DNA from 3 places in the Streptomyces sp. NPDC101181 genome. Region 3 is predicted to be linked to each of the others. Evidence: riboswitches for the same ligand, from Rfam matches in the RefSeq annotation. Region 3 holds a riboswitch; each other region holds the start of a gene.
The links. A riboswitch is a leader RNA that binds a small molecule or an ion and turns the genes downstream of it on or off. The one in region 3 is predicted to bind cobalamin.
Positions count from the first base shown of each region.

Region 1: another riboswitch for cobalamin. It lies ahead of ACIRRU_RS02320 (ribonucleoside-diphosphate reductase subunit alpha); the one in region 3 lies ahead of ACIRRU_RS22225 (prenyltransferase/squalene oxidase repeat-containing protein).
Region 2: another riboswitch for cobalamin. It lies ahead of metE (5-methyltetrahydropteroyltriglutamate--homocysteine S-methyltransferase); the one in region 3 lies ahead of ACIRRU_RS22225 (prenyltransferase/squalene oxidase repeat-containing protein).

Region 1 is NZ_JBIWOX010000001.1:546,829-550,013, reverse strand. Features, by position in the region: gene ACIRRU_RS02320 (ribonucleoside-diphosphate reductase subunit alpha) at 1-1,135, opposite strand, end outside; cobalamin riboswitch at 1,270-1,411, opposite strand; gene ACIRRU_RS02315 (YbdD/YjiX family protein) at 1,586-1,789, opposite strand; gene ACIRRU_RS02310 (carbon starvation CstA family protein) at 1,806-3,185, opposite strand, start outside.
Region 2 is NZ_JBIWOX010000030.1:28,107-31,291, reverse strand. Features, by position in the region: gene ACIRRU_RS29345 (B12-binding domain-containing protein) at 1-1,087, opposite strand, end outside; cobalamin riboswitch at 1,230-1,449, shown strand; gene metE (5-methyltetrahydropteroyltriglutamate--homocysteine S-methyltransferase) at 1,614-3,185, shown strand, end outside.
Region 3 is NZ_JBIWOX010000015.1:172,914-176,098, forward strand. Features, by position in the region: gene ACIRRU_RS22225 (prenyltransferase/squalene oxidase repeat-containing protein) at 1-1,567, opposite strand, end outside; cobalamin riboswitch at 1,691-1,827, opposite strand; cobalamin riboswitch at 1,933-2,009, shown strand; gene ACIRRU_RS22230 (hypothetical protein) at 2,136-3,185, shown strand, end outside.

The sequences.
Region 1 (3,185 bases), on a different contig from region 3:
CCAGCTCGGGCACGTCCGCCGGGGAGAACAGCGACCACTCGGTGTCCGCGTCGACGCGGCGCATGAACTCGTCCGGGATCCAGTGCGCCAGGTTGAGGTTGTGCGTACGCCGCTGGTCCTCACCGGTGTTGTCACGCAGCTCCAGGAACTCCTCGATGTCCGCGTGCCAGGTCTCCAGGTACACCGCCGCCGCGCCCTTGCGACGGCCGCCCTGGTTCACCGCCGCCACCGAGGCGTCCAGCGTCTTCAGGAACGGCACGATGCCGTTGGAGTGCCCGTTGGTGCCCCGGATCAGCGAACCCCGGGCGCGGATACGGGAGTAGGACAGGCCGATGCCGCCCGCGTGCTTCGAGAGCCGCGCCACCTGGTGGTAGCGGTCGTAGATCGAGTCCAGCTCGTCCTTGGGGGAGTCCAGCAGGTAGCAGGAGGACATCTGCGGGTGCCGGGTGCCGGAGTTGAAGAGCGTGGGGGAGGAGGGGAGGTAGTCCAGCTTGCTCATCAGCCCGTAGAGCGCGGTGACCTCGTCCAGCGCGCGCACCGACTCGTCCTCGGCGAGGCCCGCGGCCACGCGCAGCATGAAGTGCTGCGGGGTCTCGATGACCTGACGGGTGATCGGGTGGCGCAGCAGGTAGCGGCTGTGCAGCGTGCGCAGACCGAAGTAGCCGAAGCGGTCGTCGGCGCCCTCGGCCAGGGTCCGCTCGACCAGCTCGTCCAGCGCCGTGGCGTGCAGCTCGGCGAAGGCGGCGGTGCGGTCGGCGATCAGGCCCTCGCGGTGGCCCACGGCGACCGAGGCGGAGAAGGACGTCGCGCCCTGGCTCGCGGCCTCGTCGGCGATCGAGAGGGTCAGCAGCCGGGCGGCGAGCCGCGAGTACGCCGGGTCCTCGGAGATCAGACCCGCGGCGGCCTCGGTGGCCAGCGAACGCAACTCGGCCTCGTCGGAGCGGGCGTTGCGCCCGCGCAACGCGGCAGCGGCGACCCGTCCGGGGTCGGTGTCGGGCAGATCGACGGTGAGGTCGGTCAGGGTCCGCAGCAGGGCGGTCCCGGGTCCGTCGTTCGAGGCCGTGGTCGACACCGGGGACACCGGAGGCACTGTGGATTCGGTGGCTGAAACCGGATCGGCGGGCGCGATGGTCACAGGGCTTTCCCTCGCTCGGCAGGGGGCCGGCGGCGGGCGGGGAGGCCGGGCAGCGCGAAACCCGGGCAGGGCGGCACTGCTGATGGCATCCACCGGCCTTCCGCGAGGCCCGGACGTCTGGCATCCGGTTCGGTCGATCCGGACGCACTGTCCACAGGTCTTCGGACTTGCAGGTGTGCAAAAGCACACTGATCACACCGTTGCGGGACAGTTCCGGATTCGCACCGGATTCCCCTGCGGCGACAGCGAGGTCGAGCATACATGTGGGGGCCGTCTGATGAAGAAGCCCCCACATGTTGTGTCGGGAGTCTTCTGTTTTCCCCGGAGTTCCGGATTCCCCGCCCGGGATCCGCCCGTCCGGCCCGGGGCCTGGCGACCGTCAGGAGGGCAGAAGAAGGGGCCGCCGCGCCCCTGGGAGAGGTGCGGCGGCCCCGGTGGACCGGCGGGTGCTCAGCAGCAGCGGAAACCCTCGCGAGGGTCCGCCTCGCGCGCGTCGGTGCGGCGGTGCTCGAAGGCGCGGCGGGTCAGGACCGGCGTGTCCGGATCGTGCGCCCGCGCGTGGGCGACGTAGCGGTCGTAGGCCGACTCGCCGGTCAGCTCGCGCACGTACCAACGGATGCGGCCCGCGATGCGGCGGACGTCCTGCACGCTCATCTCCCGCCTCCTCCGTTCAGGTCCGGTCGCCGGTGCCCGCGGTCCTCTGGCCGCCCGCGCCCGCCTCGTCCTTGCGGATGCCGCCCTCGGGGCCGACGCCCGCCGCGACCAGTTCGGCCTTCTCCTCCTTGGTCGCGAACATCGAGGCCGGGGCGACCAGCCGGGACTGGACGAACGGCGTCTCGTGCAGCTTGGCGGACTCCGGGTCGCGGATGGCCCGGAAGCAGACCCGCCCGGCGTCCACCAGGACCACCACGATGAGGATCGCGAAGAGCGCGCTCAGGACGCCGTCGACGGTGGAGTTGGTGACGACGGTCCGCATCTCGTCCATGGTCTTCGCCGGGGCCAGCACCTCACCCGCGTCGATGCCCGCCTGGTACTTGTCGCGCTGGGCGAAGAAGCCGACCTTCACGTCGTCGGAGAAGATCTTCTGCCAGCTCGCGGTGAGCGTGACGGCCACGTCCCAGGCCAGCGGTACCGCGGTGACCCAGGCCCACTTCAGGCGGCCGGACTTGACGAGCAGCGTGGTGCAGACCGCCAGCGCGACGGCGGCCAGCAGCTGGTTGGCGATGCCGAAGAGTGGGAAGAGCTGGTTGATACCGCCCAGCGGGTCGTGCACGCCGACCCAGAGGAAGTAGCCCCAGCCGCCGACGACGACGGCGCTGGCGAACCAGACGCCCGGCTTCCAGCTGACCTCGCGGAACGGCTTGTAGACGTTGCCCAGCATGTCCTGGAGCATGAAGCGCCCGACCCGGGTGCCCGCGTCGACGGTGGTCAGGATGAACAGCGCCTCGAACATGATGGCGAAGTGGTACCAGAACGCCTTCATGGCGGTGCCGCCGACCACCGCGGAGAAGATCTCCGACATACCGAGTGCGAAGGTCGGCGCGCCGCCGGTCCGGGAGAGCAGACTCGCCTCCTCGACGTCCTTGGCCGCTTGGGCCAACGCGTCGGGGGAGATGGAGAAGCCGAAGCCGGCCACGGCCTCGGAGGCGCTCTGGACGCTGTCGCCGATCACCCCGGCCGGGGCGTTGATGGCGAAGTACAGCCCGGGGTCGATGATGCAGGCGGCGATCATCGCCATGATCGCCACGAACGACTCGGTCAGCATCGCCCCGTAGCCGATCATCCGGATCTGGGTCTCCTTCTGGACCATCTTCGGGGTGGTGCCCGAGGAGACCAGGGAGTGGAAGCCGGAGAGCGCGCCGCAGGCGATGGTGATGAAGACGAAGGGGAACATCGAGCCCGCGAAGACGGGCCCCGAGCCGCTGCTCGCGAAGTCGGTGACGGCGGGCATCTTCAGCGTCGGCAGCGAGATGACCACGCCGAGGGCCAGCAGCGCGATCGTGCCGACCTTCATGAAGGTGGAGAGGTAGTCGCGCGGCGCCAGCAGCAG
Region 2 (3,185 bases), on a different contig from region 3:
GCGGTGCGGCGAGCGCGGAGCGGCCCGCCGCCAGCAGGCCGAGCGCGCGGGGGAAGTCGTGCAGCTGCCGGGCCAGGGAGTCGAGGGCCGGGATCATGGACGCGGCGGGCACCCGGCGCGCCGCCAGGATCTCGCGGGTCCAGCCGATGAACACGGTGAACAGGTCGTGGTCGTCCACGTACAGGGCCACGCTGAGGAACTCGACGATGTGGTCGATGTCCTCGGCGGTACGCTCCCGTTGCGCGTCGGTGTAGGCGCGCATCGCCGGGAAGTCCCTCTCCAGATCGGCGATCACCTGCCGGGCCAGGACCTGTTTGTTCGTGATCACGAACGTGTACTCCTGATCGCTCAGGTGCGGCAGGGTGTCCAGCCCCAGGAGTCCCGGAGCCTCCGTCCGCGGGGTCAGTCCGTCCGCCAGGGCGTCGGCCGCGGCGGGCGCGTCGGCCGCCCAGCCCTCGGCTCCCAGCAGCCGGGCGTAGCGGCCGTCGGCGCCGAAGGCCGCGCCGCCGACGAGGACCGGCATCCCCACGCTCTGGCAGGCGCTGATCGCCGCGTGGGCGGCGGGCAGGCGGGTGGGGATCGAGGAGGAGAGCAGCACCGCGTCGGCGTTCCGCTGCTGGATGTGGGCCACCAGGTGGGGAGTGGGGACCTGCGCGCCGAGGTAGTCCACCTCCCATCCCCGCAGGATCAGGGTCTCGGCCACCAGCCGGGCGGGCAGCGCGTGCCATTCGCCCTCGACGCAGGCGACGATGATCCGGCCGCGGGAACGCTCGTGCGGCCGGCGGCGGACCTCGCCGATGAGGGCGGAGATGCACCGGTCGCTGATGGCGCTGGCGCCGTGCTCCTGGGCCACGGTGATCCGGTTGGCGGCCCACTCCGTTCCGACCCGGGCCTGCACCGGGGCGATCACGTTCAGCAGGATGGTCTCGGCCGCGGCGCGTCCGGCCAGTATGTCGCCGTCGCACCCGCCCGCCGCCTCCAGTGCGCGGAGCACGAGGTCGATGGCGCGGGAGGAGTCGCAGGCGACGGCGGTCCGGAACAGCTCGTCACGCAGCCGTCCCAGCGACTCCGTGGCGGGGTGCCTCATGGGGGGAGAGACCATGCGTTTCATCCTCGCATCCCGCGGGGACCGGTCGGCCGCCCGAGTCCCGGCGGCCCCGCCCGTAAGTGACCTCCCTCACATGTCCGATCGTTGGACGCGGCCTCCCGGAGTCCGGGGGCAGCCCGTAGGCTCTCCCGCAGCAGCTGGTTCGCCCTGTCCGCCAGGCGGGGTGTCGCAAGAGGGAACCCGGTGGGAATCCGGGACTGCCCCGCAGCGGTATGTGGGAACGACCGCCGTCATACGCACTGGGTCCACGCAGGGCCCGGGAAGCGACGGCCAGTAGGTGTCCTGACGTCGTCAGGGCGCGCCCGCGAGTCCGAAGACCTGCCAACTGCCCGCGTCCGGACGATTTCGTACGCGGACATTCCGGTGACCTCGAGGGCGGGTCGGCGTACTGCACCAGACGGACGACCGCGCCTGTGCCGCGCGGGGTCGCTTCCGTCCGGTTCGCCATCCCTTCGCACCCTCGTCCGTCTCCGGACCAAGGATTCATCTCGCGAAGGAGAGTTCCGTGACACCGAAGCCCGCAGCCGCGGCAGCACACGCCACCGTGTACGGCTACCCCCGCCAGGGTCAGAACCGTGAACTGAAGAAGGCCGTCGAGGGGTACTGGAAGGGCCGCGTCGACGCGGAGGCCCTGCGGCGGACCGCCGCCGGTCTGCGCCGCACCAACTGGCAGCAGCTCGCCGACGCCGGTGTGGACGAGGTCCCGACCGGTGACTTCTCCTACTACGACCACGTCCTGGACACCAGCGTCATGGTCGGCGCGATCCCGGCGCGGCACCAGGACGCGGTGGACGCGGACGCCCTCGACGGCTACTTCGCGATGGCGCGGGGCACCCAGGACGTCGCTCCGCTGGAGATGACGAAGTGGTTCGACACCAACTACCACTACCTGGTGCCGGAGCTGGGCCCGGACACGGTGTTCACGGCGGACTCCGCCAAGCAGGTCGCGGAGTTCAAGGAGGCCCTGGCGCTCGGCCTCACGCCGCGCCCGGTCCTGGTCGGCCCCGTCACCTACCTGCTGCTCGCCAAGGCGGCCCCCGGTGTCGCCGCCGGATTCGAGCCGCTGACGCTGCTGGACCGGCTGCTGCCGGTGTACGCCGAGGTCCTGGCAGACCTGCGCGCGGCGGGCGCCGAGTGGGTGCAGCTGGACGAGCCCGCGCTCGTCCAGGACCGCACCCCGGCCGAGCTGAACGCCGCCGCCCGCGCCTACCGCGACCTCGGCGCCCTGGCCGACCGGCCCAAGCTGCTGGTGGCCTCCTACTTCGACCAGCTGGGGGACGCCCTCCTCGTTCTCGCCAAGGCGCCGGTCGACGGCCTGGCCCTGGACTTCACGGACGCGGCCGCCGCGAACCTGGCGGCGCTGGCCGCCGCGGGCGGCCTGCCCGGCAAGCGGCTGGTCGCGGGGGTCGTCAACGGCCGCAACATCTGGATCAACGACCTGGAGAAGTCCCTCGCGACCCTCGGCACGCTCCTCGGCCTCGCCGACCGCGTCGACGTCTCCGCCTCCTGCTCCCTGCTCCACGTCCCGCTGGACGCGGACGCCGAACGCGACATCGACCCGCAGATCGCCCGCTGGCTGGCCTTCGCCCGGCAGAAGACCGAAGAGATCGTCACGCTGGCCAGGGGGCTGTCGCGCGGCACCGAGGCCATCGGGGCCGAACTCGCCGCCAACCGGGCCGATCTGGCCTCCCGTACCAACTCGCCCATCACCCATGACCCGGCGGTGCGGGCCCGCACGGCGGCGGTCACCGACGCCGACGGCCGCCGCTCCCAGCCCTACCCGGAACGGGCCGCCGCGCAGCGCGCCCACCTCGGGCTGCCGCTGCTGCCGACGACCACGATCGGGTCGTTCCCGCAGACCACCGAGTTGCGGACCGCCCGCGCCGACCTGCGGGCGGGGCGGATCGACCAGGCCGGCTACGAGGAGCGGATCAAGAACGAGATCCGCGAGGTCCTCTCCTTCCAGGAGAAGGCCGGGATCGACGTCCTGGTGCACGGCGAGCCCGAACGCAACGACATGGTGCAGTACTTCGCCGAGCAGCTCACCGGCTACCTGGCCACCCAGCACGGCTGGGTC
Region 3 (3,185 bases):
TCGGGGGAGTGGTCGGCGGAAGGGTCGGCTCCACGGGCTTCGCGGTCAGCGTGACCAGGCTGGTGTCCGCCCCCGCGAGCACGGCGGGCGCGGTCGGGTAGAGCGCACCGTCGGTGGCGCTCTCCTCGAACCCGAAGCCACCGTCGTCCAGTTGCTGCCGCGACAGCCAGGAGACCGCCGCGTCGGCCGCGCCGCCGTCACCGAGCGCGCGCAGCGCCTGCGCCGCGTACGCGGTCGCCGTGATCGAGCCGGTGGTCGCGCCGTTGTACCCCGGGAACGCGCCGGTCTCCAGCTGGGCCTTCCGCAGGTACGCGCGGGTCCTGGCGACGGCCGTGTCCTGGCCGCCCGCCTCGTCGAGCACCAGCGCGACCAGTCCGGTGGTGGCCGGGTCGCCGTCGCAGTTCTCGCCGGGGGTGATCAGGATGCTGGTCACCGAGCCGTCCTGGCACACCAGTTGGGTCAGCCGGGCCGTGCTCGCCGCGGGCGGTTCCACGCCGCCGCGCAGCAGGGCCAGCACGGACAGCGCCTGCCCGTCCGCGTACTGCGCGCCGCGGAAGTCGCCCTTGGCCGTGCAGCCGGGTGTGGGGGCCCCGGACTCGGGGCCCGCCGGGCAGACGTTCTCCTTGAGGTCGCCGAGCAGATCGCGCCCGCCGAAGGCCCGCGGGTCGCCCCCGGTGATCTCCGCGAGCAGCGCCAGCCGGGCCGCCGCGGGGGCGTCGGGCGCCTCGTCGGTCCCGTTCGGGTAGGCGTAGGGACCGGTCCGGGTGGTGAGGTGGGCGGCCACCTTGTCCAGGGCCGGGCTCCTCCCGCCCGCCGCGGCGAGCGCGTACGCGGCCTCGGTGGTCAGCACGTCGTCGTGCGCCCCGGTGTCCGGGTCCGCCACATGGGTGTCGTCCCGCAGCTGGCCGGTCACCCAGCGGGCGGCGGCGGGCAGGTCGATCTCCCCGGCGGGAACGCTCGGACCGTCCGTCGGGCCCCCGGTGGGGCCGGGTGTCCCGCCCCCGCCGGCCCGCACCTCGTCCGGGGTGAAGTCGGGGCGTCCGGTGGTGCCGCCGACATCGGTGCCGCCGAACACCCAGGCGTCCACGTCGCCCGCCTTGGGCTTGCGGTCCATCGCGCCGAGCGGGCTGTAGGACCAGGTCTCCTGGCCGGGAGCGGCGATCCAGTACGACCAGTAGGCGGTGGCCTGCGGGGTCAGCACGCAGTCCTCGGTGGCCGGAGTGGGGTACCGCGTACCGGAGTTGAAGGAGCCCGCACCGATCCGGCAGATGAAGCCGTCGCCGTCGTGCTGGGTGCCCTCGGTGGTGAAGCCGCCCTCGTGGAGCAGTTCGTAGCCGCTGGTCGGCGTGGTGTCGCAGCCGCGCACCACCCCGCCGCCGAACGGGCCGAAGTCCACCGCGACGACCGCTCCCCTGGTGGCCGTGCACTCCCCGACCGGGTCGGCCGACGCCGGGACGGCCCCGCTCACGAAGGCGACGCTCGCGGCGAAGATCAACGCGATGGCGGAGACCGACGACAGAAGTCTCCTCTTCCCGGCATGCCGGTTCCGTTGCTGTGCGGTCCCCACCACGGCCCCTCGTGTCGTCCGGGCGGGCCCCGCGTGGCAGAAGGCACCCGGCGGGGGCGAGCCCCGAACGGGCCGCCCACGGGGAGCTGTTCGAACCACGCCGTAGTCCGCGACGGCGCTTCTCGCTGAAAATCCTGGTCCCAGGCAGTCCGGCTCGCCCGCGCGGTGGCGGGCCCACGGTTGCGGGTCAGCGCCGGATTTCGACCGGCTTCCCCTGGGGCTGAGTGCTTATCAGGCGGATTGGAACACGCTCTCGAAGAGAGCGTCAAGGTGTTCCGCGTCTCCCCGGCGGGCCCCGCGGCGCACGCCGCGCCCCTCCCTGGCGCACCCCTGCCGCCTCGGGTAGCGTCCTGGCCTGCCGTGTGGGGGAACCCGGTGCGAATCCGGGGCTGACGCGCAGCGGTGTGGGGCGGCAGGGGGCCGTTCCCGAGCCCGAATGCCCATCCGGCAGCTGTACCAGGAGAAGCCGTACCCACGCGTTCAGGCGTCGGCCACCCGCCCTGCCCTGCCCTGTGCGGCCCGGGAGGCGCCGCGGTGCCGCGCGCCCCTCATCCTCAGGAGCAGGCCCATGCCCCGTTCTGCCACGTCCCGCACCTCGCGTACGCCCCGCCGGATCGCCCTCGTGGCGCCCGCCGTGCTGGGGGCGTTCGTCCTCACGGCGCTGCCCGCCGCGGCGACGTCCACGCCCGCCCAGATCGCCACCTCGAAGACCAACGGTGTGGCGTACGTCAAGTCCCTCCAGGCCGCCGACGGTTCGTACGCCGGGCCGGGGCTCTCCAACGAGTGGGCCTTCAGCGCCCTCGCCGCCGCCGGAACGGCCGCCGTCGACGTGACGCCCGGCGGCGACGCGACGAAGAACGCCCGCACCGTCTACCGCAACCTCCTGGCCACCCCCGGCTGGCCCTCCGCCACCCCCGTCGTCACCGACTACCAGCGCGGCACGCTCAACGCGTACGCCGCCGGGATCGACCCCGCCCGGGTCTCCGCCTCGCGCAACCTGATCGCCGACATCTACGGCTACTGGCAGAACGCGGAGGCCGGCTACTTCGGCCCGTCCGCCAACTACAACGGCACCGTCTTCGCCGCCCTCGCCCTGGGGGGCGCGAGAACCCAGGCGGGCGGCCAGCGCGTCCCGCAGGCCCTTCTCGACCGCGTCGTCACCCGCCTCCGGGCCAACCAGCACAACGACGGCGGCTGGACCTACGCCAAGGCCGAGGGCAACGCCACCGAGCTGAACAAGCCGAGCGACGTCGACATGACGGGCGCCTCGATGGCCGCGCTCTGCGTGTCCGGCGTGCCCGGCACCGACGCCGACATCCTCCAGGCCAAGGCGTTCCTCAAGAGCAAGCTGGTCAACAACAGCGGCGCGTTCAACGCCATGTACGGCATCAACACCAGCTCCAACGGCTGGGCCGTCTCCGGGCTCAACGCCTGCGGCATCAACCCGCAGACCGGGGACTTCCTCACCCCGATGGGCAGGACCCCGGTCGACTTCCTCATCGCCCAGCAGTTCAACCCGGGCGGCGGCTTCAAGTACCAGCCCTCCGACACCTCCCCGTCCGCCTACTCCTCACTGGACGGTCTGCGCGCCGTCGCGGGCGGCGGCTTCACCGCGGCC